DNA from 2 places in the Methylobacterium sp. BE186 genome. Region 1 is predicted to be linked to the other one. Evidence: predicted binding sites of a transcription regulator. Region 1 holds the regulator's gene; the other holds the start of a gene.
What was found. The regulator HrcA, encoded in region 1, represses chaperone genes, less so after heat shock. The targets are predictions, from matches to a motif close to GTTAGCACTCNCNNNNNGNGAGTGCTAAC.
Positions count from the first base shown of each region.

Region 1 (14,262 bases):
CCGAGACGATCGAGCCCTGGCTCGACACGCGCGGCGTCGATGCCGGCCCCGCCGCCTCGCTCTGCCGGCCCTGCCCGGACGCGTGGCTGCGCCTCGACCCCGTCGGCGCCCGCGTCAACGACGCGCGCAACGACGATCCCGGGCTGATCGAGCCGGTGGGCGAGCCACGGCCGGCGCCCCCCGAGCCCGGCGCGCCGCCCCGCCGCTCCAGCGACGAGGACGCGCAGGGCGCGCTGTTCTGAGGCGCCGGCTCCCTGTCCGCGAGGGGCGCAGCCCGCGGGTCAGTTGCAGCCCTGGCAGATGCTGCGCTCGATGCGGTCGTCGGCGGAGCGCTCGCGGCGCTGCTCGGCGGCGCTCGGCACCTCGCCCGGGCCGAGGGAGCCCGGCGGCTTCGTCACCCCTTCCGCATTCGTGTAGGGCGCGGTGATCGTCGAGGCCGGTCCGCCGCCGGTGCCGGTCCGGTCGGGCGCCGTCGTGCTGTCCTGCGCGTGCAGCATCGTCGGCAGGGCGAGGGCGAGGCAGAGCCCGGCGGCTCCGCGGGCGAGGGCTGAGGCAAGCATGGCCGTCTCCTGTGCCCGCAGAACGCGGCGCCCGCGCGAAGGTTCAGGGGCGGGTACCGTACGCTCTAGCGCCGCCGCTTCTGGGGAGGCCGCCGGAACACGCCGACGAGCTCGACATGGGGCGACCACGCGAACTGGTCGACGGGCGTGATGCGCTCCAGCGCGTAGCCGCCGGCGACGAGGGTCGCCGCGTCGCGGGCGAAGGTCCCCGGATCACAGGACACCATGATCACCTGAGGCGTGCGGGATTGGGCGAGCTGCGCCGCCTGCGCCTGGGCGCCGGCGCGCGGCGGATCGAGCACGACGGCGTCGTAGGCATCCGCCTCGTGCGCCAGGAGGGGGCGGCGGAAGAGGTCGCGCCGCTCGTGGCTGATCCGGCGCAGGCCCGTGGCCGCGCGCGCCGCCCGATCGAGGCTCGCGAGCGAGGCCGCGTCGCCCTCGAGCGCATGCACCTCGGCGCGGCGGGCCAGCGCCAGGCTGAAGGGGCCGCTGCCCGCGAACAGGTCCGCGACGCGCTTCGGCCGGCCCGCGAGGGACTCGACCACGATCTCCGACAGGATCGCCTCGCCGCTCTCCGTGGCCTGCAGGAAGCCCCCCGGCGGCGGGACGCGGGACGGGCCGCCGGACCCGATCGCGGGCGGGCGCCGCTCGACGACGACGTCGCCGTGGAGCGCGAGGCGGGCGAGGTCGAGCTCGTCCGCGAGGCGGACGAGGACGGCGCGCACGCCCTCGCTCACCGGCCCGTGGCCGCGGATGTCCACGTCGAGGCCCGCTCGCGTCGCGGTCACCGCCACGTCGAGGGGCTTGCGGCCGTGGCCCAGCGGCGCGGAGAGCCTGCGCGCGATCTCGGGCGCCCGGTGCAGGGCGGGCACCGTGATCGGGCAATGGTCGATCGCCACCAGCGCGTGGCTGCGGGCCGCCATCAGGCCGGCCTCCGCCTGCCCCTCGACGTGGCGCACGTGGAGCGTGATGCGCCGCCGCCCGGGCGCCGAGGCGTCGCGCAGCGGCTCCGGCTCCACGGCGAGCCCGGCCTGAGCGAGCGCACCCGCCACGAGCCCGCGCTTCCAGGCAGCGTAGGCGGCGGGCGCGAGGTGCTGCACGGCGCAGCCGCCGCAGCGCTCGAAATACGGGCAGAACGGCGCGATCCGGTCGGGCGAGGGGGTCTCGACCGCGACCAGTTCGGCGCGCGGGCCGGCGCGGCGCACGGCGACGCGCTCGCCCGGCAGGGCGCCCGGCACCGGCGTGCCGTCCTCGGCGATGCCGTCGCCGCGGGCGCCGAGATGGCGGATCGCGACCGTCTCGAGTTCGCTCAACGCCGATCTCCCATGCGGCCGCCGATCAGGAATTCCCGGTTGCCGTCGCCGCCCGCGACCGGGGAGGGGACGAGGCCGAGGATCGTCGCGCCGAGCCCTTCGAGGCAGGCACGCACCTCCGTGCAGACGGCGTCGTGCACGGCTTCGTCACGCACGATCCCGCCGCGGCCGACGCGTTCGCGCCCGGCCTCGAATTGCGGCTTGATCAGCGCGGCGAGGCCGGCGCCTTCCGCCAGGAGCGGCACCACGGCCGGCAGGACGAGCCGCAGCGAGATGAAGCTGACATCGACCGCCATCAGGGCCGGCGCCCGCGGGATCGACGCCCGGTCGAGGCGGCGCGCATCCGTTCCTTCGAGGCTCGTCACCTCGGCGCGCGCGCGGAGCGAGGCGTGCAGCTGGTCGCGCCCGACATCGACGGCGTAGACATGGGCTGCGCCGCGCTGGAGCAGGACGTCGGTGAAGCCACCCGTCGAGGCGCCGACATCGAGGCAGACGAGGCCCCGCGGGTCGAGGCCGAAGGCGTCGAGGGCGGCGGCGAGCTTGACGCCGCCGCGGGACACGAAGGGGTAGGGCTCCCGCGCCTCGATCCGCGCCTCGGGCGCGATCCGGTCGGAGGCGCGCAGGATCGGGCGCCCGTCCGCGCTGACGAGCCCCGCCTCGATGGCCGCCTGCGCCCGGGCCCGGCTCTCGAAATGGCCGCGCTCCACCAGAAGGCGATCGGCTCTCGGCCGGTCCCGCGTCATGTCGCCCCGATGGTCCCGTCTCGATGTGTGGTCAATGCGCCACCCGACGCTTCGGCTTGGCGGCAAGCCCTGTCGAAGGGCAAGCTCGGCGCCTAACTAGCCCAGCGTGGAGAGGAGAGCCATCACATGAAATGCCACCTGCCGTTGCTCGCGGCCCTCGCGAGCGTGACCCTGACCGCATCCGCCCTGGCCCAGACCGCCGAGGCGCCGGCGAAGCCCGCCGCGCCGCAGACCTTCGAGAGCGAGATCAAGAACAACAAGGGCGAGCCGATCGGCACGATCCAGCTCCGCGACGGCTCGAACTCGCTGGTGGTGCGGGTCTCGATCAAGGCCAACGGCCTGCCGCCGGGCTGGCACGGCATCCATTTCCACGCGGTCGGCGACTGCTCGGACACCGAGAAGTTCGAGAAGTCGAAGGCGCACGTGAACCACGACCAGAGCAAGCACGGCCTGCTCAACCCGGACGGGCCGGACGAGGGCGACCTGCCGAACGTCTTCGCCAATGCCGACGGCTCGGTGAATGCCGAGGTGTCCAGCGAGACCCCGCTGACGGGCGAGGGCGGCCTCAAGGACGGCGACGGCTCGGCCCTCGTCATCCACGCGAACGAGGACGACCACGCGAGCCAGCCGATCGGCGGCGCGGGCCCGCGCATCGCCTGCGCGGTGATCAAGTAGGTCGCGGGATCGAAGGGCGCGTCTCCGGCCCGCGCGGGGCGGAGACGCGGCTGCTCATGCGTGGGCGAGCCGCGGCTTGGCGCCGAGGGCCTCCTCGACCGTGCCGTCGCCGTCGAGATAGCCGTGGCGCTTCGGGTTCGGCATGATGACCGACCCGACGAAGGCGACGGCGAGCATCACCGTCACGTACCAGAAGAAGCTCGACTCGATGCCCTGGTCCTTGAACCAGAGGGCCGCGTACTCGGCGGTGCCGCCGAAGGTGGCGTTGGCGAGTGCGTAGGAGAGACCGACGCCGAGCGCCCGCACGTTCGTCGGGAACAGCTCCGCCTTCACGATACCGCTGATGCCCGTGTAGAAGCTGATCACGGTGAGCCCCAGCGTGATCAGGGCGAAGGCGAGATAGGGGTCCTTGTTGCCCCCGAGCAGGGTCATCAGCGGCACGACCATGATCGTGCCGAGCCCGCTGTAGAGCAGCATGTTCGCCTTGCGGCCGATGCGGTCCGAGAGCGCCCCGAAGATCGGCTGGATCAGCATGTAGACGAGGAGCGCCAGGGTCATCACCTGCGAGGCGGTGGTCTTCTCCATGTGGGCCGTGTTGACGAGGTATTTCTGCATGTACGTCGTGAAGGTGTAGAAGCTCAGCGAGCCGCCGGCGGTGTAGGCCAGCACCACGCAGAAGGCGCGCCAGTGCTTGAACAGCTCCTTGAAGGTGCCGGCCTGCTCCCGGTCGCCGCCCTTCTCCATCGTCTCGGCCAGCGAGCGCCGCAGGTAGAGGGCCACCACGGCGGCGAGCGCTCCGATGAAGAACGGGATGCGCCAGCCCCAGGCCCTGAGCTCGTCGGCCGTCAGGAGCGCCTGCAGCGACACGAGGACCAGCGAGGCGAGGAGCTGTCCGCCGATCAGCGTGACGTACTGGAACGAGGCGTAGAAGCCGCGCTGCCCCTTCAGCGCCACCTCGCTCATGTAGGTGGCGCTGGTGCCGTACTCGCCGCCGACCGAGATGCCCTGGACCATCCGGGCGACGAGGAGCAGGATCGGCGCGGCCGTGCCGACCGTGGCGTAGGTCGGCAGGAGCCCGATGGCGAGCGAGCCCGCGCACATCATCAGGACCGAGATCACCATCGAGGTGCGGCGCCCGAGCCGGTCCGCGATGCGGCCAAACAGCCAGCCGCCGACCGGCCGCATGAAGAATCCGACCGCGAAGATGCCCGCCGTCTGCAGGAGCTGGCTCGTCGGATCGCCCTGCGGGAAGAAGGCGGGCGCGAAGTAGAGGGCGAAGAAGGCGTAGCAGTAGAAGTCGTACCACTCGACCAGGTTGCCGGAGGAGGATCCGACGATCGCCATGATCCGGCGGCGGCGGTCGGCGGCATCGTCCTGCGCGGAGGACGCGATTCCGATCGTGTCGGGCGGGGACGTGTGCATGGGCGTTTCCTCTGCGGCACGCGGCGTTCGCGGTGATTGTACTTCGCGCCACCCGCACGTTTATCCCCTGCCGCCCCATCCGAACAGGCTGGCGGGCGCGCTAACGCACTGAGACACCTCGGGGTGTCACCGTCGGGCCGCATCGCCCGCGCGGGGAGCGCGCGATCGGCGGATCCGGCATTTGCGGAACGGTTTCCTGCACCTTCTCGTTGCGGGGCGGAGTCGACGCCAGAACGGCGTCGCGAAAACGGGATCGGATCACGCCATGAGCAAGCTCGTTCGGAGCACGGTGACGGCCGCCGTGCTGGTTCTCGGGGCCGCGACGGCCCTCGCACAGGGCGGAGCCGGCGGTGGCGCCGGCGGTGGTGCTGGCGGAGGGGCAGGCGGCGGTGCCGGGGTCGGCGCAGGTGGCGCGGGCGGCGGCGCGGGCGGTGCGGGTGGCGGTGCCGGCGGCGGCGTCCGCGGCGGTGGTGAGGCCGGCGGTGCCGGCGGTGCTGCAGGGGCCGGCGGCGGCGCCCGCGGCGGCGAGGCGGGCGGCGCGGGCGGCGCCGGCCCCCGTGGCGGTGCGGCCGAGCGCGGCGGCGAGGCCGGCCAGCGGGGCGGCCGAGAGGATGGTGGCGCGGCGCAGCGCGGCACCGAGCCCGGGGGCCGCGACGGCGCCGGGCGCGCCGGCGAGCGGGGTGGCCGCGACGGCGGAGCCGAGCGCGGCGAGCGCGGTGGCCGCGAGGGTGGAGCGGAGCGGGGCGACCGCGATGGACGCGGCGGAGCCGACCGTGACGGACGCGGCGGGCGCGAGGGCGCGGCCGAGCGCGGTGGCGGGCGGAGCGAGGCGCGGGGCGCCGTCAACCGCCTCGACACGCGCCAGCGCACGGAGTTCCGCCAGTCGGTCACGAGGCTCGGCGTCTCGCCGGTGCGCAGCGTGAACTTCAGCCTCAACGTCGGCACCGCGATCCCGCGCTCGGTGACGCTGCACGCGCTGCCGCCGGCGATCCTGACCCTGGTCCCGGCCTATCGCGGCTATCGCTTCATCCTGGTCGAGGACGACATCGTCATCATCGATCCGGACACCTACGAGATCATCGACGTCATCCCGGCCTGAACCGGTACCGGGCGGCGCTCCGGCGCCGCCCGAACCTTCTCATCGCCCTCCGTCGAGGAGCTTCGAGACCACGCGGGCGGTGTAGTCGACCATCGGCACGATGCGGGCGTAGTTGAGCCGCGTCGGCCCGATCACGCCGACCACGCCGACGATCTTCTGCGAGCCGTCGCGGAAGGGCGCGGCGATCATCGACGAGCCGGAGAGCGAGAACAGCTTGTTCTCCGAGCCGATGAAGATCCGCACGCCCTCGCCGCCCTCGGCCCGGGCGAGCAGGTCGATCACGTCCTTCTGCGTCTCCAGATCGTTGAAGAGCAGGCGGATGCGCTCGAGATCCTCGACCGCCCTGAGATCGTCGAGCAGGTTCGCCTGCCCGCGCACGATGAGCTGGCGCGCGTCGGACGGCCCCACCGTGGTCGCGAGCCCCGCATCGACGAGGCGCTCGGTGATGACGTCGAGTTCCCGCTTCATCGCCTGGCGCCCGGCCTCGATCTCGGCGCGCAGCGCCCCGAGGGTGCGCCCCTGCAGGCGGGCATTGAGGTAGTTCGAGGCTTCCTGCAGCGCCCCGGTCGGCAGGCCCGCCGGCAGGTCGAGGAGGCGGTTCTCCACCGAGCCGTCGTCCGAGACGAGGACGACGAGGGCGCGGTCCCGGTCGAGCCGCACGAACTCGATGTGCTTCAGGTGCACGTTCTGCTTCGTCGTCACGACGACGCCCGCGCCGCGCGAGATGCCCGAGAGCAGCGTCGAGGCCTCCGCGAGCGCGGAATCGAAGGTGTGGCGGGAGGCGGCGGCGCGCATCTGCGCCTCGATCAGCGCCTGCTCCTCGCGCCCGACATCGCCGAGCTCCAGCATCGCGTCGACGAAGAAGCGCAGGCCCTGCTCCGTCGGCAGCCGCCCGGCCGAGGTGTGGGGCGCGAAGATGAGGCCTGCATGCTCCAGATCCGCCATCACGTTGCGGATCGAGGCCGGGGACAGGGTCATCGGCAGAATGCGCGCGAGATTGCGCGACCCGACCGGCTCCCCCGTCGAGAGATAGCTCTCCACGATCTGCCGGAAGATCTCGCGGGCGCGCTCGTTCATCGCGGCGAGCGCTTGGAATTGCTGCGGGGAGGAGAGGGAGCGGGGAGTTTCCGTCACTGGGTTCTTGTCCTGACCGCCGATTGTGTCGCCGCTCAGGCCGCGGATCAACCGTGCCGCCCGCGCCGCGGGGCCGCAGCGTCCCGCCCGGGGCGCATGGAGACTCTACAAGACCTGTCCTCAATACCTGCCCGCGCGGCCGGCATCTGCAAGGGAGCGCTGCGGGGAGGGGCCGTGCGGGTTGCCGCCTCCGCCGGGCCGGCCTATGAGCGCAGCCCTGACATCCGACAGGACGGGGAGAGTGGCATGCGGCCCTCGAAGCGCGCGGCCGACGAGCTGCGCAAGGTGACACTCGAGCGTGCCGTGGCGCGCTACGCGGAGGGGTCGTGCCTCGTCACCTTCGGCGAGACCAAGGTCCTGTGCACGGCCTCCCTGGAGGAGCGCGGGCCGCCGTGGCTGCGCGGCTCCGGCAAGGGCTGGGTCACGGCCGAATATGCCATGCTGCCGCGCGCGACCCACGACCGCACCCGCCGCGAGGTGAATTCGGGCAAGCCCTCCGGGCGCACGCAGGAGATCCAGCGGCTGATCGGCCGGTCGCTGCGCGCGGTGACGAACCTGCCGGCGATCGGCGAGCGTCAGATCACGGTCGATTGCGACGTGCTCCAGGCCGATGGCGGCACCCGCACAGCCGCGATCACGGGCGCCTGGGTGGCGCTGCACGATTGCTTCGCCTGGATGCAGAAGCGCTCGATCATCTCGGTCAACCCGGTGCGCGACCACGTGGCGGCGGTCTCCTGCGGCATCTACCAGGGCACGCCCGTCATCGACCTCGACTACGCCGAGGATTCCGCCGCCGAGACGGATGCGAATTTCGTGATCACCGGCACCGGCGGCCTCGTCGAGGTTCAGGGCACCGCCGAGGGCAAGCCGTTCTCGGAAGAGGAACTGCTGGAGCTCCTGCGCCTCGCCAAGGGCGGCGTGGGCCAGCTCGTCGCGCTCCAGAAGCAGGTTCTGGCGGGGGCGGCCGCGTGAGCCACCGCATCCTCTCGGGCCGCGTCGTCATCGCGACCCACAACGCGGGGAAGCTCGTCGAGATGCGCGAGCTGCTCGCGCCCTTCGGCGTCGAGGCGGTGTCAGCCGGCGATCTGAACCTGCCCGAGCCCGAGGAGACGGGCACGATGTTCGCCGAGAACGCGGCGATCAAGGCGCTCGCCGCGGCGGAAGCGTCGGGCCTGCCCGCCTTCGCGGACGATTCGGGGCTCTGCGTCGACGCCCTCGACGGGGCGCCGGGCCTGTTCTCGGCCCGCTGGGCGGGGCCGGCGAAGGACTTTTCCGGCGCGATGGCCCGCATCCTGTCCGAGCTCGAGCGCCGCGGCGCCACGAACCGCCGAGCGCATTTCGTCTCGGCCCTCGTCCTCGCCTGGCCGGACGGCCACACCGAGCTCTTCGAGGGCCGGGTCTTCGGCGATCTCGTCGAGCCGCGCGGCACGGCTGGCTTCGGCTACGACCCGATGTTCCGGCCGGACGGGTTCGAGCGGACCTTCGGCGAGATCTCCTCGGAGGAGAAGCACGGCGTCGATTGGCAGAGCGGCAAGGCCCTTTCCCATCGGGCGCGTGCCTTCGTGACCTTGGCGGAGGCCTGCCTGCGCCGGCCGTGAACCGGCTTCGAGCAACGGGCCCGCAGGGGCCGGTGACACCATGCTGATCGATCACCCGACCCGCGACGCCGGCTTCGGCGTCTACCTGCACTGGCCCTTCTGCGCCTCGAAGTGCCCGTATTGCGACTTCAACAGCCACGTCCGGCAGGCGCCGGTCGACGAGCCGCGCTTCCTGGCGGCCTTCCGCGCCGAGATCGCGCATGTCGCCGCCCGCACGCCGGGGCGGCGTGTCTCAAGCGTCTTCCTCGGGGGCGGCACGCCCTCGCTGATGCGACCGGAGACGGTGGCGGGCCTCCTGGAGGCTGTCGAGGCCGCGTGGGGGATGACGGCGGATGTCGAGATCACCCTGGAGGCCAACCCGACGAGCGTCGAGGCGGGCCGCTTCCGCGGCTACCGCGCGGCCGGCGTCAACCGCGTCTCCCTCGGCGTGCAGGCCCTCGACGACGCCTCGCTGAAGGGCCTCGGGCGCCTGCACACGGCCGAGGAGGCGTTCCACGCGGTGCGGACCGCGCAGGCGCATTTCGAGCGCACGTCCTTCGACCTGATCTACGCCCGGCCGGCGCAAACGCCGGAGGCGTGGCGCGCTGAGCTGACGGAGGCGATCGCGCGGGCGGCCGAGCACCTGTCCCTCTACCAGCTCACCATCGAGCCGGGCACGCCCTTTTACGGCCTCGCCAGGGCCGGGCGCCTCGTACCGCCGGACGAGGAGAGCGCGCGCATCCTCTACGACGTGACGCAGGAGGTCTGCGACCGGGCGGGCCTGCCGGCCTACGAGATCTCGAACCACGCGCGGCCCGGCGCGCAATCGCGCCACAACCTGCTCTACTGGCGCTACGGCGAGTATGCCGGCATCGGACCCGGCGCGCATGGGCGCCTCGTGACGGAGGCCGGACGCATCGGCACCGTGACGGAGCGGGCGCCGGAGGCGTGGCTCGCCCGCGTCGAGGCCGAGGGCCACGGCATCACCGAGACGGAGGCGCTCGCGCCCGCCGACGAGGGCGACGAGTTCCTGATGATGGGCCTTCGCCTCACAGAGGGGATCGACCCGGCCCGCTACGCCGCGCTCAAGGGCCGCCCGCTCGATGCCGTGCGGCTCGCGGCCCTCGTCGAGGACGGGCTCGTCGCCCGGTTGGCCTCCGGCCGCATTGCGGCAACGCCGAGGGGGGCGCCGGTGCTGAACGCCCTCGTCGCCGAACTCGCAGCCTGAGCGGCGGCCATGCCGGGGGCCACCCTCGGCCTCGTCCTGTTCGCGGCCGTCCTGCACGCGGCCTGGAACACGCTGCTCCGCGGCGGCTCCGACCGCCTCGGGTCGATGGCGGTGATGAACCTCGCCAGGGGCCTGCCCGGGCTCGCGGGCCTCGCGCTCTACGGCCTGCCGGTGCCGGCGGCGTTTCCCTAGCCGCCGCCGGCGTGATCCACCTCGCTGACAACCTCCTCCTCGTCGCCACCGACCGCAGCGGCGATCTCGGCGAGACCTACCCGATCGCCCGCGGCTCATCCCCCATGATCGTCGCCCTCGGCGCGGCGAGCGCGGCGGGCGAGCGGCCGGCGCCGGGCACCTTCCTCGGCATCGCCCTCGTGAGCGGAGGCATTCTGGCCCTTTCCGTCGCGCGGGGCAGCCTCGGCCGCACGAGCCTTGGCGCCGCGCTCGCGACCGGCACCACGATCGCCGCCGACACGCTCGTCGACGGGCTCGGCGTGCGGGAATCGGGCGACTGGCGGGCCTAGTCGGCGGCGATGTTCTGCTTCCACCTGATCCAGCCCGGTTGGCTCGTCCTGCGCCGCGGCGCCGACGTGCTCGACGTCACGGCCCGCGAGGCTCTGAAGGCTGTGCGCGGCCTGATCTCGTTCGCGGACTACGCGGCGGTGATCTGGGCGATGCAGCGCGGCGCGATGGGGCGGTCTCGGCCCTGCGTGAGACGAGCGTCGTCTTCGCCGCCTTTCTCGGGGCGGATCGTGCTCGGCGAGCGGCTCACAGCGGGGCGCGTCGCCGCCTGCATCGTGATCGCGGCGGGCGCCGTGCTGATCGGCGGCGCCTGACGAGCCCGCCTCAGGTCCCGGACTTGCCGAGGGTCCGCGGGGCCGGGCTCACCACCGTCGCGGCGTTGTTGCGGATCTCGTAGACCGCGAGCGCCCGGTCGCTCGTTCCCTCCGGACGGAAGCGGAAGGTGCCGTCGATGCCGGAGAAGCCCGCGCCGTTCGTCAGCGTCCCCTCGGCGAAGCGCTGCGAGCCGTACTGGCGGCTGAGCGCCGCGCTGAGCGAGACCGAATCGTAGGCCAGCGAGGCGACCCTTGGCGGGCTGGCGCCGAAGCGCGCCTGATACCGGCCCGCGAAGCCTCCGAACCCCGCGCGGTCGGGCGAGGCGAACCACGCCCCCTGGAGCGCGGGAAGGGCGAAGACCCTGGGCTCGTTCCAGACGGCCGTGCCGAGGGGGCGCACCCGCGCGGGCGAGAACCCGGCCTTCTGCAGGGCCGGGGCCACGACGGCGAGCCCGTCCGGGGTCTCGGGCAGGAACAGGGCGTCCGCCTGCGCGGCCGGTCCGGAGATGACGCCGGCGAGCCGTTGGACCGCCGGTTCCGGCGCGCCGGGCGCGTAGCGTTCGAGGCCGGCGAGGCGCGCGCCCTTGCGCGCCACCGCCTCGCGGAACTGTGCCTCGACGGCGTTGCCGTAGCTGTTCTCGGGGATGAGCGCCGCGAAGGAGCGCTTGCCGCTCGCCACCGCCTCCTCCACGACCCGGTCGACCTCGGATTGGGGGAGGAAGCTCAGCAGGTACACGCCCTTCGTCGCGACGGTGGCGTCCGTCGAGAAGGCGATGACGGGCTTGCCCGCCGCCCGGGCGGGCCCCGCGGCCGCCTGCACGTTCGCGGCGAAGAGCGGCCCCAGCACCAGCTCCGCCCCCTCGCTGATCGCGCCCTGGGCAGCCTCGCGGGCGCCCTCCGGCGTGCCCCTATCGTCGCGCACCAGGATCTGCAGGTCGGGCTGCTGGAACTCTTCCATGGCGAGTTCCGCCGCGTTGCGCAGGGCGGCCCCGAGGGCCGCGCCCTGGCCGCTCAGGGGAACGACGAGCGCCACCTTGACCGCGCCGTTGCCGATCCGGCCCGGCGCCGAGGCGGAAGCCGCCCCTGCCTCGGGCGGCGGCGCGGTGCGGGCGGTGCGCGGGCCGTCCGGGCCGCCGATGCAGGCGGAGAGGGCGAGAAGCGGCAGAGCCGCGACGAGGCGGCCGATGCCGCCGAGGCCGGGTCGGGATCGCGCCATCCGTGCTGTCCTCCGCGGTGGCCCGTGCGCTCGAGCGTACTTGAAGGGATAGGATGCATGCGGCCAAAGCAATAGTGCGCGCAAGCCACGGACCATTCCGCCGGGCCTGCGCGCCGTGGCAATGTCCACAGCGATGACCCAGCGAATCGACAAGCCCGGCCGCCGCCCCGAACACGGGGCGCCGAGGCCGCCCGCCACCTTCACCGCCTTCGGCCTCGCGGCGGAGGCCGAGCCCATCGAGCCGGGGCTGCACATCGTCGCGACGCCGATCGGGAACCTGCGCGACGTCTCCTTCCGGGCCCTCGCGACGCTCGCCGCCGCCGATGCGGTGCTTGCCGAGGATACCCGCGTCACCCGCACGCTGCTCATGCATTACGGGATCACGACACCGCTCGTGGCCTATCACGAGCATTCGAACGCCGCGGTGCGCGAGCGGATGGTGGCGCGCATGAAGGCCGGGGAGGCCCTGGCGCTCGTTTCCGATGCCGGCACGCCGCTCGTCTCGGATCCCGGCTTCAAGCTCGTGCAGGCGGCGATCGAGGCCGGCCTCACGATCACGCCCATTCCCGGCCCCTCGGCCGTGATGACCGCCATCGTCGCGGCGGGCCTGCCGACGGACCGCTTCTTCTTCGAGGGCTTCCTGCCGCAGAAGTCGGGCGCGCGGCGCAACCGCCTCGCGGCGCTCGGTGCGATCCCGGGCACCCTGGTGCTGTTCGAATCCCCCCACCGCCTGCCCGAGATGCTGACCGACGCCGCCGAGACGCTCGGCGGCGCCCGGCCCGCCGCGGTCGCGCGCGAGTTGACGAAGCTCTACGAGACGATCCGCCGAGGCACGCTCGGCAGCCTCAGCGCGCTCTTCGCGGAGGAGGGGCCGCCGAAGGGCGAGGTGGTGGTGGTGATCGGCGCGAGCCCCGAGGAGGCGCCCTCCGAGGATGCGGATGCAGCCCTCGACGCCGCGCTCGTCGCCGCGTTGGAGCGCCACTCGATCAAGGACGCGGCGAGCCTCGTCGCCGACGAGACCGGGCAGCCCCGGCGCATCGTCTACGCCCGCGCCCTCGTTCTCGCCCGGCGCGGTCCCGATGCGTCCTGACGGGGCGGAGGCGCGGCGGCGCGCGGCCTACCGGCGCGGCCTGCGCGCGGAGGTCATCGCCCTGGCGCTCCTCTCGATCAAGGGATACCGCCCGCTCGCCCGGCGCTTCTCGGCCTCGGGCGGCGAGATCGACCTGATCGTTCGGCGCGGGCGCAACGTCGTGTTCGTCGAGGTGAAGGCCCGCCCCACGCTCCTCGCGGCGCAGGAGGCGATCAGCCACCGCAAGCAGCAGAGGTTCTCGCGGGCGGTGCGCGCGTGGCTCGGCCGCAACCCGCATCTCGCGGGGCTGACTTTCCGGGCCGACGCCGTCTTCCTGGAGCACGGGGCGTGGCCCATGCACCTCGTCGACGCGTTTCCGATCGAAGGTCTCTAGGCCGGCGTCCTAGCGCCGCGCCGCGCTGATCGCCGAGATCAGGGTGCGCTTGAGATCCGCCTGGCTGAACGGCTTCTGCACCACCGGACGGTCGCGGAAGGGCTCGCGGATCCCGGCCCCGCCGTAGCCCGTCGAGAAGACGAGCGGCAGGTCGCGCTTCACGATCGCCTCGGCCACCGGATAGATCGGCTCGCCCGCGACGTTGACGTCGAGGATCGCGACCTCGAAGGTCTCTCCCTCCGCCATCTCGAGGGCGGTCGCGAGACGCGCCGCGGGACCGACGACCGTGCAGCCGAAATCGAGCAGCATGTCCTCGAGCAGCATGGAGATCGCCGCCTCATCCTCGACGACGAGCACCCGGGCCCCGTTGAGCAGATCGTCGTTAGCTTCCGCACTCACGCCGGATGGTCTTCCCTTGGGTTCGTCCCGAGGCCGGGACGCTGCCTGCGAAGGTCGTGGTTGTATCGACGACCGCGGTGCCTCCCGTCGCGAATGCGCCGGGCGCCCCCCGGAACAAGGCCCGGAACCCTTCGAGCCGTCGCCCGTAAAGCCGGGCGTGTCAAGCGCCCGGGCCGTTCCGCGAGCGAGGCTTAACGGCGCAATGTTACGCTCTGATACATTTTCTCACACCGGTGCTGCAACCGTGCATCGTGCTCCGAGGATGCAACCGTCGATCGGTCGAGCGGGCCGGCCCACCCGCCGGCACGTGCTGGCGGGCGCCGCCTGCCTGCCGCTCCTGCGCCGTGCCCAGGCTGCCGACGGGCGGCCCGTCGTCGTCGCCTCGAAGAGCGACACGGAGGGCGCGCTCACGGCCAGCATGATCGCCCTGTGCCTGGAGGATCTCGGGATCCCGGTCGAGCGGCGCCTCGGCCTCGGGCCGACCCTGATCGTCCGCACGGCGCTCCTCTCCGGCGAGATCGGTCTCTACCCCGAATACACGGGCAACGGCGCCTTCTTCACGGGCACGGAATCCGATCCGGCCTGGAGGGATGCGGAACG
Region 1 is NZ_JAVDVV010000003.1:172,634-186,895, forward strand. It holds gene J2X36_RS04910 (SOS response-associated peptidase) at 1-242, shown strand, start outside; gene J2X36_RS04915 (hypothetical protein) at 282-560, opposite strand; gene J2X36_RS04920 (RNA methyltransferase) at 626-1,873, opposite strand; gene J2X36_RS04925 (TlyA family RNA methyltransferase) at 1,870-2,616, opposite strand; gene J2X36_RS04930 (superoxide dismutase family protein) at 2,743-3,291, shown strand; gene J2X36_RS04935 (MFS family transporter) at 3,346-4,713, opposite strand; gene J2X36_RS04940 (DUF1236 domain-containing protein) at 4,979-5,812, shown strand; gene hrcA (heat-inducible transcriptional repressor HrcA) at 5,852-6,889, opposite strand; gene rph (ribonuclease PH) at 7,193-7,918, shown strand; gene rdgB (RdgB/HAM1 family non-canonical purine NTP pyrophosphatase) at 7,915-8,544, shown strand; gene hemW (radical SAM family heme chaperone HemW) at 8,585-9,751, shown strand; gene J2X36_RS04965 (hypothetical protein) at 9,761-9,943, shown strand; gene J2X36_RS04970 (hypothetical protein) at 9,955-10,272, shown strand; gene J2X36_RS04975 (hypothetical protein) at 10,282-10,584, shown strand; gene J2X36_RS04980 (penicillin-binding protein activator) at 10,595-11,800, opposite strand; gene rsmI (16S rRNA (cytidine(1402)-2'-O)-methyltransferase) at 11,934-12,890, shown strand; gene J2X36_RS04990 (YraN family protein) at 12,880-13,263, shown strand; gene J2X36_RS04995 (response regulator) at 13,273-13,662, opposite strand; gene J2X36_RS05000 (ABC transporter substrate-binding protein) at 13,925-14,262, shown strand, end outside.

Region 2 (14,262 bases), on a different contig from region 1:
ATGCTCGCCTGCGGCAACCTCGCCCACGGCTTCGCCGCGGCCGGCGAGGACAAGGCCGCGATCCGCTCCGGGCGGGCGATGAACATCGGCATCGTCACCGCCTACAACGACATGCTCTCCGCGCATCAGCCCTACGGGCGCTATCCGGACCAGATCAAGGTCTTCGCCCGGGAGCGCGGCGCCACCGCCCAGGTGGCGGGCGGCACGCCGGCCATGTGCGACGGGGTCACGCAAGGTCAGCGCGGCATGGAATTGTCCCTGTTCTCGCGGGACATCATCGCCCTCTCGACGGCGGTGGGCCTGAGCCACGGCATGTTCGACGGCACGGCCCTGCTCGGCATCTGCGACAAGATCGTGCCGGGTCTCCTCATCGGCGCGCTGCGCTTCGGCCACCTGCCGACGATCCTGATCCCGGCCGGGCCGATGCCCTCCGGCCTCGCCAACAAGGAGAAGCAGCGCATCCGCCAGCTCTACGCGGAGGGCAAGGTCGGCCGCGAGGAACTGCTCGAATCGGAGGCCGCCTCCTATCACGGGGCCGGCACCTGCACCTTCTACGGCACGGCCAATTCCAACCAGATGATGATGGACGTGATGGGCCTGCACATGCCGGGCGCCTCCTTCATCAACCCGGGCACGAAGCTGCGCCAGGCCGTGACGCGGGCGGCGATCCACCGCCTCACCGAGATCGGGGCGGAGGGCAACGATTATCGCCCCCTCGGGCGCTGCGTCGACGAGAAGGCGATCGTCAACGCGGTGGTGGGGCTCCTCGCGACCGGCGGGTCCACGAACCACGCGATCCACCTGCCGGCCATCGCGCGCGCCGCCGGCATCGTCCTCGACTGGGAGGATTTCGACCGGCTCTCGGCCGTGGTGCCGCTGATCGCCCGGGTCTACCCGAACGGATCGGGCGACGTGAACCATTTCCACGCGGCCGGCGGCATGAGCTTCGTGATCGCGAGCCTCCTCGACGCGGGTCTCCTGCACGGCGACATCCTCACCGTCGCGGGCGCCTCCCTGCGCGACCACGCCCGCGACCCGAAGCTCGACGGCGAGGATCTCCGCTACGAGGATGCGCCCGCGCAGAGCTTCGACGACACCATGCTGCGCCGCCCGGCCGAAGCCTTCCAGCCGGATGGCGGGATGCGGCTCGTGAAGGGCAATCTCGGCCGCGCCACGTTCAAGACCAGCGCCGTCGAGGAACAGCGCCGCACGATCGAGGCGCCCGCCCGTGTCTTCTCCGACCAGGACGAGGTGCTGAAGGCGTTCAAGGCGGGCGAGCTGGAGCGCGACGTCGTCGTCGTCGTGCGCTTCCAGGGGCCGCAGGCGAACGGCATGCCGGAACTGCACAAGCTCACCCCGCCGCTCGGCGTGCTGCAGGATCGCGGGCACAAGGTCGCGCTCGTCACCGACGGGCGGATGTCGGGCGCCTCCGGCAAGGTCCCGGCCGCGATCCATCTCAGCCCCGAGGCGATCGGCGGCGGGCCGATCGGGAAGATCCGCGACGGCGACATCGTGCGCCTGAGCGGGCCGGAGGGGCGTCTCGACGTGCTCGTCGAGGAGGCGGAATTTTCCGCCCGCGCGGCCGCCTCGCCTCCGCCGTCCGCGACCGGCACCGGCCGCGAGCTCTTCGCCTTCATGCGCCACGGCGCGGACGGCGCGGAACAGGGCGGCTCGGCCATGCTCGCCGCCGCCGGCCTCTGACACGCACCGTTCTCGATCCTGAGAGGAAGCTGCCGATGACCGACATCGACGCCCTGATGCGCTCGGTTCCCGTGATCCCCGTGCTCGTCGTGGAGGAGGCGCGCCATGCCGAGCCGATCGCCGAGGCGCTGGTCGGCGGCGGCCTGACCGCGCTGGAGGTCACCCTCCGCACGCCCGCCGCCCTCGACGTGATCCGCGCCATGTCGCGGGTCGAGGGCGCGGTGGTCGGGGCCGGCACGGTGCTGAACGCGCGCGACCTCGACGCGGCGATCGAGGCGGGCGCGCGGTTCATCGTCAGCCCAGGGCTGACCGCGCCCCTGACGGAAGCGGCCCTCGACCGCGGCATCCCCTATCTTCCCGGCGTCGCGAACGCCGCCGACATCATGCGCGGGCTCGATCACGGCCTCAGCCGGTTCAAGTTCTTCCCGGCGGAGGCCGCGGGCGGGATCAAGGCGCTGAAGGCGCTGGCCGGGCCTTTCGGGCAGGTGCGCTTCTGCCCGACCGGCGGCATCACCGAGGCGACGGCTCCCGAATGGCTCGCCCTGAAGCCCGTGCTCTGCGTCGGCGGAAGCTGGGTGGTGCCGGCCGGGGAACCGGACGTCGCCGCGATCCGCCGCGCCGCCGAGGCGGCCTCGCGCCTGCGCGCAGCCTGACGTCGGCGCGGCTCCGCGACGCGTCGGGAGCGGGGGCTACCGCGGTTCCTGGTGCTGGTGGAGGTAGATCGGGTCGAACCGCGCGACATCGGTGAGCCCGGCCCAATCCGGAATCGTCACCGTGCGGCCCCGCCACGTCAGCAGGCCGCGCCGCCGCAATTCCTGCAGCGTGCGGTTCACGTGGACGTTCGTCAGCCCGAGCATGTCGGCGACGTCGCTCTGGGTCACGGGCAGGGTGAAGCTGCGCGCCTCCGCATCCACCAGCCCGACGGCTCCGAGCCGGCTGTAGAGCTCGCAGATGAGATGTGCGAACCGCTCGAGCGCCGACATCCGGCCGATGCCGACGAGCCACTCGCGATGGATCGCGGCGTCGATGACGGTCGTCAGCCAGAGCAGGCGGGTCAGATGCGGCTGCGTCTCGGTGATCCGCTGAAGCTCGCCGTGCGGCGTGATGGCGACGCGGCAGGGCGAGAGCGCGGCTACCCCGTGATCCATCGTCTTCAACGTGAAGCTGTGAAGGTCGACGAAGTCGCCGGGCACGTCGATCGACGTGATCTGCCGGCGCCCGTCCGCGAGGATCCGGTAGCGCCCGGTCAACCCTTCGAGGATGAGCGTGCTGTGCCCGGGCCGGCTGCCCTGCTCGACGATGTCGGCGCGCGCCTCGACCGAGCGGGCTTGGCGCGCGATGTCGCGGAGGATGCGGACCTCCGCCTCGTCGAGCGCATCGAACCCCCTCAACTTGCGGACGAGAAGCTCACTCATGGCGCCAGTGTAGCGCGCCCGCTCTAGCTCGCCACCCTGACGGGGGCCGCTTCGCTCCCGCCGGGAACCCGGCGCTTACTGCGCCGGAATCGCCTGGCGCAGATCGTGCGGCACGAAGCGGCCGTCATTGGCGGCCTGCATGTCGAGGCGCCGGTCGTGATGCTCGTGCAGGGTGGAGCGGTGGCCGATCGAGACGATCGTGGTGCCGGGCAGGCGCTCCCGCAGCATGCGGTAGATGCCGGCCTCGCTCGCCTCGTCGAGGGCCGCGGTCGATTCGTCGAGGAACAGCCAGTCGGGCTTGGCGAGCACTGCCCGGGCGATCGCGAGGCGCTGCTGCTCGCCCCCCGACAGGCGCTGATCCCAGGCATCGACCTCGTCGAGGCGGTCGGCCAGTTGGGGGAGCTGCGCCGCCACCAGCGCATCGCGGATCTCGGCATCCGCGAACTGGTCCACGGTGCTCGGATACACGACGGCGCCGCGCAGGGTTCCCAGAGGCAGGTAGGGCCGCTGCGGCAGGAGCAGGGCCGACTGGTCCTTCGGCACGTCGACCCGGCCCTTGCCGAAGGGCCAGATGCCCGCGATCGCCCGGAACAGCGTCGACTTGCCGGAGCCCGAGGGGCCGGTCACCAGGGTGGCCGCGCCCTTGGCGATGGCGAGCTTCTCGGCGGCGACGATCTCGCGGCCGTCCGGTAGCGCCAGAGCGAGGTCCGAGGCGGTGACGTCCTGCTTCGTCTCGTTGCCCTGGACGAGGCCGTATCCGGAGCTCGACAGGGCCTCGGCCTTCGTCATCGCGCGCTTGAACGAGGCGAGACGGTTGGTGTTCGCCTTGTAGGCCGCGATCGTGACGTAGGAGTTGATGAAGAAGGACAGCGAGGATTGCACGCTGGAGAAGGCGTCGCCGGTCTGCTGGAACTGGCCGAGGGTGATCTTCTTGAGGAAGTAGGACGGCGCGGCGAGGATATAGGGGAAGACCACGCTCAGCTGGCTGTAGGAGAGCGTGAAGCTGCCGAGCTTGATCCGCCGGTAGATGATGCCGAGGTAGTTGTCGATGATCTCGCGGAAGAGGCCCCAGAGGCGCACGCTCTCGGCGCGCTCGCCGCGCAGCAGCGCGATCTGCTCCGAGTAGATGCGCGAGCGGGCAAGGGAGAAGCGGAAATCCGCCTCGACCTTCTCCTGGCGGAAATCGAGGCCGATGAGCGGGCGGCCGATCAGGTGGGTCAGCCAGGTGCCGATCACCGCGTAGCCGACGACGAGCCAGACGAGGAACCCCGGGACCACCGTGTCCGTGAAGGGCAGGACGAAGTCCCGCGACAGGCCCCAGAGGATCACCATGAAGGAGACGAGCGTCGCGGCCTGCGAGAGCAGCCGGATCGACAGCGTCGTCGTCTGCGAGATGAACAGGTTCACGTCCGACTGGATGCGCTGATCCGGGTTATCCGCGTGCTCGCCGGTGAAGGGGATGCGGTAATGCGTGCCCCCGTCGAGCCAGCGCTCGTAGAGGCTGCGGGTCAGCCAGGTCCGCCAGCGCAGGTGGAGGCTCGCATCGACGAAGGTGTCGAACATGCCGACGATCACCCAGATCGTGGCGAGCGGCCCGAACACCCAGATCAGCTGATACCAGAACACCTCCGCATTGTATTCCTGCAGGGCGTTGAACAGGTCTCGGAACCAGAAGTTGAGGCGCAATTGCAGCGCCACCTGTGCGAACGTGATGAAGATCGACAGGGCGACGAGCCGCTGGCCGACCTTGCCCTCGGTCCCCCCGAAGAACCGGAACGGGCCGATCTCGCGCGTCGGCTCGTTGCGCGAGGCGAAGTAGGGATCGGCGATGAGCGTGATCGCGCGGATCGGCTCGAGGTAGGAGATCCCGAGGACGATGGCGGCGAAGACCACCGCGCCCGTGGCGGCAAAGGCGGGCGGCAGGAGGGCCGCGAGCGTCGGCGGCAGGAGGCCCATGGCGGCGAGCGTCTTGCCGCCGGCCAGGAACAGGTAGCCGATGCCGTAGACCGAGACGAAGACCTTGAGATAGGCGGAGAGATTGCCGGAGGCGAGCAGGATGCCCGCCATCACGAAGCCGGCGAGCGAGACGTAGAGGGGCGGGGAGGGGACGCCCGGCGCCGCCAGCAGCACGAGGGCGAAGATCGCGGTGAGGGCGGCCTGAAGGCCGAGCCCGCTCCTGATTGCGGCCACGCTCATCTCCCATGATCGATGCCGGGCCGGCGCGTTGCGCGCGAGGACGGCCCGAGCCGGCAGTGACGGCGGCTCATGGCGAGATAGTGGCGTGGGGCGGCCCCTGTCCCGTGAATTTTTGGTCATGCGCGGCCCCGCGCGCCGCCCCTATCCCGTTGCGGGCCGGCCCCTTCTCGAGCCGGCTGCCCTCACGGCCAGTCCCAGTCCTCGAAGCCCGGCTCGCGGCAGCGGTACCCGACCGGACATTGCGGGTTGTCGCGGGTCGGCAGGAACCGGAGCTCGGCGATCTCGGTGAACTCGCAGAAGCTGCGGTCCCGCACGAGGCGCTCGGCGCCGCTGCCCGTGTTGAGCACGATCGCGCCCTCGGCCTTCACGAGGTTGATGACGTCGCCGCAGGTCATCCGGGGCGTCGCAGACCGGATCTGCCCGAACGCCGGCATCGTCGTCGCGATGCCGAGCATCAGGGCGAGGGCAGGGCGTCTCATCGGTGTCGGTCGGGCGCCTTGGGGCAGGATCGGGGCCGGAAGCATGGCAGTTTCCAGCCTCAGCGGGAAGGGGTCGCAGAAGGCCGCCGCGCGCTCGCCGCAATCTGAGGATTTAGGGGATTTCGAGAACGGCGAGATACCGCTTAAGATCTCGATTCGTCGGTCTAACCGGTGCGTGACGTGTGATATCTACTTCTGCGTGTCTATGAGTCTCCGGTATCGGAGGTCGCGGTCGTGACCGGACTTGATGAGCGAAGGTCAACCGGCTCGTGTGCCCGCGAGCCGGTCGAGCACCGGGGAGAGGGGCGTCGGGAGCGACGATCGGTCGCCGCAGGAGCGGCCCGATCGGCGGGGACGAAGCGGGGGGAGCCGAGATGGCGGCGGGAACCGATCCGGTCCTGACCGGGCCGGGTGGAGGCGTGGTCGGGGTCGCCGCGCACGACATCCGCGGGGGGTCGATGCGCTGGCTCGCGATGCTGCTCGTGCTCGCGGCCGGCTGGGGCGCCCTGTTCAGCTACAGCGTCCTCTTCCTCGCCGAGGATCTGCCCCTTCGCCAGACCGCGCCGCGCCCCTTGAGCGGGCCCATCCCCGTAGATTCCGCCACCTTCGCGATGCCGCCCGAGCTCATGCGCCCGTCCGGCCTGCCGCGGCCCGAGGCGCGAGCCCCCGAGGCCGCGCCGATGCCCGCCCCCCGCCTCGTGCTCGCCGGGACGAATAGCGGCGCGGTGCCGGAGGCGGCGGTCCCGCTCTCCGCCGCGCCGACCTCATCCCCGATCGAGCGTCCGGACTACATCGGCATCTGGGGACCGACCGGGGCCGCCTGCGGGGCGCGCTCGCGGCGCCGGGGCTATCTTCCGGCGACCATCACGGCGGACGGGGCCCGGGCCGGGCGCACGATCTGCAGCTTCTACGACCGCACACGCAGCGGCAATGCCTGGGTCATGGGAGCTGAGTGCAGCGACCGCGGACGCCGCTGGTCCTCGCAGGTCCGCCTCCACGTGGATGGCGACCGCCTGACCTGGTCGAGCGGGAAGGGCACCTCATCCTACCTGCGCTGCTCGCGACGGGCCGGATAGGCGGTCTTCGCATGGCGGTCGGAAGCTTCGCCGCCGCCGTCCTCGTCACGATCGGCCTCGTGCTCTTGTGCTCGCTGTCCTTGTACGGACTTCCCCTGGCCTACAGCGACGCGAGGACCGACAGGACGGTCCTGCGGGAGGCGGCCTTCTACGCAGCCGTTCTGGCGAGTACGCCGTTCTGGCTCATCGGTATCTGGACGACCGCAACCGCATTCGCGGTCGGTGCCCGGCCGGTGGTCCGATGGCTCGGTGTCGGCTGCTGCACCGTGGCGGCCGCCGTCTTCACGCTCTTCTTCTGCCTCGGGCCCGATCTGTAAACGGCCGCACCGGGCCCACACCGGGCTCCAGCCCCGCGGCGCGTCTCACGCAAAGAAAAAGGGGCCGCCTCTCGGCAGCCCCTCCTTCGGTCGATCCGGGTCGGTGGACTTAGAAGTCCATGCCGCCCATGCCGCCGCCGCCCGGCATCGGGGGAGGCGCGTCCTTCTTCGGAGCGTCGGCAACCATCGCCTCGGTGGTGACGAGGAGGCCGGCGACCGAGGCCGCGTCCTGGAGCGCCGTGCGCACGACCTTGGCCGGGTCGACGATGCCCGCCTGGATCATGTCCACGTACTCTTCGGTCTGGGCGTTGAAGCCGTAGGTCTCGGAGCCTGTGTTGTCGGTGATCTTGCCGACGACGATCGAGCCTTCGACGCCCGCGTTCTGGGCGATCTGGCGCAGCGGGGCCTCAAGCGCCTTCAGGACGATCTTGATGCCGGCAGAGACGTCCGCGTTGTCGCTCTTGAGGGCGGCAACCGCCTTCTTGGCGCGCAGCAGCGCGGTGCCGCCGCCCGGCACGATGCCCTCTTCCACCGCGGCGCGGGTGGCGTTGAGGGCGTCGTCGACGCGATCCTTCTTCTCCTTGACCTCGACCTCGGTCGCGCCGCCGACGCGGATCACCGCGACGCCGCCCGCGAGCTTGGCCAGACGCTCCTGAAGCTTCTCGCGGTCGTAGTCCGAGGTGGTCTCCTCGATCTGCGCCTTGATCTGCCCGACGCGGGCCTCGATGTCGGCCTTCTCGCCGGCGCCGTCGATGATCGTGGTGTTCTCCTTCTCGATGCGAACGCGCTTGGCGCGGCCGAGCATCGGGAGGGTCACGTTCTCGAGCTTGATGCCGAGATCCTCGGCGATCATCTGACCGGAGGTCAGGATCGCGATGTCCTCGAGCATGGCCTTGCGGCGGTCACCGAAGCCCGGAGCCTTGACGGCCGCGACCTTGAGGCCGCCGCGCAGCTTGTTCACGACGAGGGTGGCGAGCGCCTCGCCCTCGATGTCCTCGGCGATGATGAGGAGCGGCTTGCCCGTCTGCACCACGGCCTCGAGAACCGGGAGCATCGCCTGCAGCGAGGAGAGCTTCTTCTCGTGGATCAGGATGTAGGGGTCGTCGAGCTCGGCGACCATCTTCTCCGCGTTCGTGATGAAGTACGGGGAGAGGTAGCCGCGGTCGAACTGCATGCCCTCGACGACGTCGAGCTCGGTCTCGGCGGTCTTCGCCTCCTCGACCGTGATGACGCCCTCGTTGCCCACCTTCTGCATGGCGTGGGCGATCATCTCGCCGATCTCGATGTCGCCGTTCGACGAGATCGTGCCGACCTGGGCAACCTCTTCCGACGAGGCGACCTTCTTGGCGCGGCTCGTGATGTCCTTCACGGCGGCCTGGGTGGCGAGGTCGATGCCGCGCTTCAGGTCCATCGGGTTCATGCCGGCGGCGACGTACTTGGCGCCCTCGCGGACGATCGCCTGGGCCAGCACGGTCGCGGTGGTGGTGCCGTCACCCGCGATGTCGTTGGTCTTCGAGGCCACTTCGCGCACCATCTGGGCGCCCATGTTCTCGAACTTGTCGGCGAGCTCGATCTCCTTGGCGACGGTGACGCCGTCCTTGGTGATCCGGGGGGCGCCGAAGCTCTTCTCGATCACGACGTTGCGGCCCTTGGGGCCGAGCGTCACCTTCACCGCGTCGGCGAGGATGTCGACGCCGCGCAGCATCTTCTCGCGGGCATCGGACGAGAAACGTACGTCTTTCGCTGCCATGTGCAGAGATCCTTGAGTTGGAATGGATGAGAGCCCCGAGGCGCCGCCCGCAGGCGGCCTCGAAGGGCGTCCTTCAGGAAACCGTGGGTCGGGCCGCCCTCAGGCGACGACGCCCATGATGTCGGATTCCTTCATGATCAGGAGGTCCTGACCGTCGATCTTGACCTCGGTGCCGGACCACTTGCCGAAGAGCACCCGGTCGCCCGCCTTCACGTCGAGCGCGTTGACACGGCCCTGCTCGTCGCGGGAACCCGGACCGACGGCGACGACCTCGCCCTCCTGCGGCTTCTCCTTGGCGGTATCCGGGATGATGATGCCGCCCTTGGTCTTCTCTTCGCCCTCGATGCGGCGGACGACGACACGGTCGTGCAGCGGACGGAACTTCATGAGCTGCCCTCTTGCTTCGAATTCGCAGGTGGCGTTCAAGCGGTCGGAGCCGGCTCGAACCCAGGCTGTTAGCACTCTCGGGTGTCGAGTGCCAAAGCTGGCCGCGAGATAGGCGCGTGCGTTTTTCGAGTCAAGGCAGGCGCAGCCTTATCGGCCGGGGATGACGGCGAAATGTCGAATCCTGTCCACTCTCCACGGAAATCCTGACCCCATGCTGAGCCTCCACGGACCCGAGGGCGCGGTCGAGCACGCCGCGACGCCCCGGCCCGCCGACCTGCCGCCCCAAGCGATCTGGATCGATCTCGCGGATCCGAGCGCGGAGGAGGCGGAGCTCGTCGAGGAGACGACGGGCCTGCGCGTTCCCTCGCGCCAGGCGCTCAGCGAAGTCGAGAGTTCGAGCCGCCTCAGGCGCCTGCGCAACGGCCTCTCGCTCTCGACGCCGATGATCACCTTCGACCAAGCCGATTCGCAGCTGAAACCCCTCGGCTTCGTGCTGACGAAGGACCGGCTCGTCACCGTGCGATTCCACGACCTGCGGGCCTTCGCGGAGGTGAAGGCCCGCCTCTCCAACGGCGACGGCCCGTCGGCCACGAGCATCGAGATCTTCCTGCTGCTGATGGAGGAGCTCGTCGACAGCCTCGCCGACGCCCTCGAGGAGATGGCCGCCGATCTCGACGCCCTCTCCACGCGGGTGTTCGACTTCGACACGAGCGCGCGGCCGGGTGCCCGCCCGGACGACCGCAAGGCCCCGCGGCGGCGGGACATCGCGTTGCGGCGGATCCTGCGCAGCGTCGGGCGGCGCGGCAAGGCGCTCGGCAAGCTGCGCGCGAGCCTGCTCGGGCTCCAGCGGATCGTCCCCTTCGTGGCGGCCGAGTGCGGCAGCCTCATCGAGGGCGATGCGGATGCGCGCTTCGAGACGATCCAGCGCGACATCGCCTCGCTCGACGAGTTCGAGACGCGGCTCACCGGCAACGTTCAGTTCCTGCTCGACGCGACCCTCGGGCTCATCAACATGGAGCAGAACAACACCTTCCGGATCCTGACGGTTGTCTCGGTGGTGGGCGTGCCGCCGACCCTGATCGCGTCGATGTACGGCATGAACTTCAAGCACATGCCGGAGCTCGACTGGATCTACGGCTACCCCTACGGCCTCGCCCTCATCGCGACGAGCGCGCTCGTCCCGATGGTCTATTTCAAGGTGAAGGGCTGGTTCTGAGCCGCGGACGCGCCGCCTGATCGCACTGCTCGATCGAACCGAAACGCAGCCGTCCGGTGGGAACCTGCAGCCGGACAATCATCCCAGCGGTCTTGCAAACCGTATCGAGGGCTTGCCTGATTGCCGCATGCAGCGCATCGCCCGCGTGGATGGCCGCGATGCGCGACAACCTTCCGAGCCCAGCGAAAGCCGAGTTGCTCGCCGTCGGCAGCGAGGCGCTACGTCGACGCGGTTTGATGCAGGGGAGCGATCACATCGCTGACCTGCTTGGCTGGCAGGCGCAAGCAAGCTCCGGTTTGCACGTGATTTACCGAACGTCCTAAAGGCTGCCCCTGCTCAACGCCTCCATGACGCCGTAATACATCGAAGAGGCCGCCGATTGTGCTGCCGAGTCGATCTTCGATTTAACGGTTTTCGATATTCCGCAGCTTTCGTCCATCTGGTAGACGGTATACATCAATTCGCCGACTTCCGCGATGAGCGCTCCTCCCGTCGCTCCTCCACTCGCTTCGGTCGCCACCAAGAGGCCGACTGTTTTCGACGCGCTGATGCCAACGTATCCTGCGGATATTCCGCACTTCATAATGTTGTTCTTATCCGCGATCTTTGCGATTCCGAGCCCTTTCATAGCCAGTATTTCGGCCAGCTTCCCTGGGCTGATCTTGCCTTTACCCTTCTTCGCTGCGAGGACGAGCTCATAGGCGACGGTGTATTGATCGGCGATGCCCTCGCTCGTGTTCGCTGAAAGGCCTGCGTTGACCAATCCGGCTTTGACAGCTTCGGATGTGCCCTTTTTGACCATAGCCTGCCAGAAATCCCTCTTGTCAGATCCTTTGATGATCTCCTTGACGGGAGTTTTTACCAATTTTGCTAAACTCTCAACGTTTGATTGACCGCCTTTTTGAGATTGCTTTTCGGTTGCGCTCGCCATTTTACTGACATCCGGTGAGTATGAATAGTTATGAATTGCATTCGCGCGTGAATTCGTCAAGATCTGCGTCAGCACGATCCATGCCGTTGAGGCAGTCGCGTCCCAGCACTAAGCAGACGAGCGCTTCGGGGTCTGTCGAGCCGGCGCGAGCCGGTGGTCCGGGCGGTTCGCCCGGGAGGGTCGCATCGCGGTGCCATCCCGGCCGAGGCCGCCGTCTCGTCGATGAACATCAGAGGGTCGGGATCGAGGTCGCGTTGACCCTCGAACCGCGCCTGACGGGCCTCTGCGACATCCGGCCGGTCCTGCTCCGCTGCGTGGAGAGCCGCTTTTTGCGGATGATGCGATGACGGGCCAGGACGCGCGACAGGCTGCCGGTGCTGGTGGTGACGCCTCGCTCCGCCAGCACGATGTTGCCGCGCTCCTGACACAGCCTCAGGATCTGCGGGGCATGGGCCTCGATGACGTGCAAGCGCTAGTCGGCGCCCATCCGCTTGGGCCGGGCATTCCCATCTTGAAGATGGCGGGCGTACCAAAGGCTGACGCTGGGTGCGCTCACCCCGAACCGCTCGCCAACGTGCCGGCAGGTCGCGCCCGCCAGGACGGCGGACACAGCACGCTCGCGCAGATCAACAGAGAGGGGTGAGGACGGCATCGGATTCTTCACCCGACCAACGCACTATCCGACTCGGCCGTTGGCCGGCGATCGCAGGACGCTCTAGCCTTCGATCTTCGAGAAGTCGGCGACCTCGCGCGTCGCGGCGCGCAGGGCGTTGAGGAGGGCGAGGCGGTTCGCCCGCAGAGCCGGATCCTCGGCATTCACCGTGACCTTGTCGAAGAAGGCGTCGACCGGCGCGCGCAGCGTCGAGAGCGCCCGCATCGCGCCCTCGAAATCCTCCGCCGCCACGGCGGAGGAGGCCGCCGCCCGCGCCTCGGCGAGAGCGTCGGCCAGCGCCCGCTCCTCCGGCTCGCCCTTCGCGATGAGGGCGGCATCGGGCGCCGCGTCGTAGGCGCGCCCGTCCTTCTTCTCCTCGATGCGCAGGATGTTGGCCGCGCGCTTCGCCCCGGCGAGGAGGTTGCGGCCGTCGTCGCTGTCGAGGAACGTGCCCAGGGCCTCGACCCGCCGGACGATCATCAGGAGATCGTCCTGGCCGGGAAGGGCGAAGACGGCGTCGATCAGGTCGTGCCGGGCACCCTGGTCGCGGAGATAGACCTTCAGGCGATCGGCGAAGAAGGCAAGGAGATCCGCGCCGGCCTCCTCGCTCAGTCCCCCAGCCCTGGCATGGCCGGAGCCCGCCTGCCGGAAGGCGTCGGCGAGGCGCAGGCGGAAGGCACCGGTGACGACGAGCCGGATGATGCCGAGCGCCGCGCGCCGCAGCGCGTACGGGTCCTTGCTCCCCGTCGGCTTCTCGTCGATCGCCCAGAAGCCGACCAGGGTGTCGAGCTTGTCGGCCAGCGCCACCGCCACGGAGACCGGATCGGACGGGACGCGGTCGGTGGGCCCGAGCGGCTTGTAATGCTCCTCGATCGCGGCGCAGACAGCGTCCGGCTCGCCCTGGAGGTGGGCGTAGGTGCGCCCCATCAGGCCCTGAAGCTCGGGGAACTCGCCGACCATCTCGGTCACAAGGTCGGCCTTGGCGAGGCGCGCCGCGCGCTCGGCCAGATCCGGGTCGGCCCCGATGCGGGGCGCGATCGCGCGCGCCAAAGCCGCGATCCGCGCGACCCGCTCGCCCTGCGTGCCGAGCTTCTCGTGAAACACGATAGTGTCGAGCTTCGGCAGGCGGTCCTCCAGCCGTACCGCCTTGTCGGTCTCCCAGAAGAACTTCGCGTCCGAGAGCCGCGCCCGCACCACGCGCTCGTTGCCGGCGGTGATGGCCGCGCCGCCGTCGCTCGCCACGAGGTTCGAGACCAGGATGAAGGCCGGCGCCAGTTGGTCGGAGCCGCCCTTGCGCAGCACGAAGCACTTCTGGTTGGCGCGGATCGTGGCGCGGATCGCCTCAGGCGGGATGTCGAGGAAGCTCTCGTCGAACGAGCCCATCAGCACGACGGGCCATTCCACGAGGCCCGCGACCTCCTCCAGCAGGCCCTCGTCCTCGACGAGGTCGAGCCCGCGGGCGAAGGCGAGGTCGCGGGCATCGTGCAGGATGATGTCCTTCCGCCGGTCGGCGTCGAGCACGACCTTGGCGCGCTCCAGGCTCGGCGCGTAATCGTCGAAGCGGCGCACCTCGAAGGCGTCGGGCGCGAGGAAGCGGTGCCCGTAGGTGAGCGTCCCGGCCGCGATCCCGTCGACCGAGAAGGGCACGATGTCCGGCGTCTCGGTCTCAGGGCCGAAGGTGGCGACGATGGATTGCAGCGGGCGCACCCAGCGCAGGGCGCCGGCCTGGGCCGACGCGCGTCCCCAGCGCATCGATTTCGGCCAGGGGAAGGCGCGAACGATCTGGGGCAGGATCTCGGCCAGCACGTCGAGCGTCTCGCGGCCCGGGCGCTCGATCACCGCGAGGTAGAACTCGCCCTTCTTCGGGTCGGTGACGATGGTCGCCTCGTCGAGGCTCGCGAGCCCCGCGCCCTTGAGGAAGCCCTGGACGGCGGCGTCCGGCGCGCCGACGCGAGGCCCGCGGCGCTCCTCGCGCACGGCCTCGCCGCGGGGCGGCAGGCCGGCGACGTGCAGGGCGAGGCGGCGGGGCGTCGCGAAGGCCTTGGCCCCCTCGTAGAGGAAGCCGCGCTCGACGAGGGCGTCGGTGACGAGCTTGCGCAGGTCCTCGGCCGCGCGCCGCTGCATGCGGGCGGGGATCTCTTC
Region 2 is NZ_JAVDVV010000010.1:83,909-98,170, forward strand. It holds gene edd (phosphogluconate dehydratase) at 1-1,701, shown strand, start outside; gene eda (bifunctional 4-hydroxy-2-oxoglutarate aldolase/2-dehydro-3-deoxy-phosphogluconate aldolase) at 1,737-2,354, shown strand; gene J2X36_RS12970 (Crp/Fnr family transcriptional regulator) at 2,391-3,116, opposite strand; gene J2X36_RS12975 (ABC transporter ATP-binding protein/permease) at 3,192-5,306, opposite strand; gene J2X36_RS12980 (hypothetical protein) at 5,495-5,836, opposite strand; gene J2X36_RS12985 (peptidase inhibitor family I36 protein) at 6,166-6,867, shown strand; gene J2X36_RS12990 (hypothetical protein) at 6,879-7,184, shown strand; gene groL (chaperonin GroEL) at 7,294-8,934, opposite strand; gene groES (co-chaperone GroES) at 9,034-9,321, opposite strand; gene J2X36_RS13005 (magnesium transporter CorA family protein) at 9,533-10,537, shown strand; gene J2X36_RS13010 (hypothetical protein) at 10,857-11,543, opposite strand; partial or broken gene J2X36_RS26885 (IS630 family transposase) at 11,653-11,832, opposite strand; gene J2X36_RS26890 (helix-turn-helix domain-containing protein) at 11,941-12,120, opposite strand; gene glyS (glycine--tRNA ligase subunit beta) at 12,184-14,262, opposite strand, start outside.
Region 2: a site for HrcA is predicted at 9,389-9,417, ahead of groES (co-chaperone GroES). Genes of this name have one in related genera too.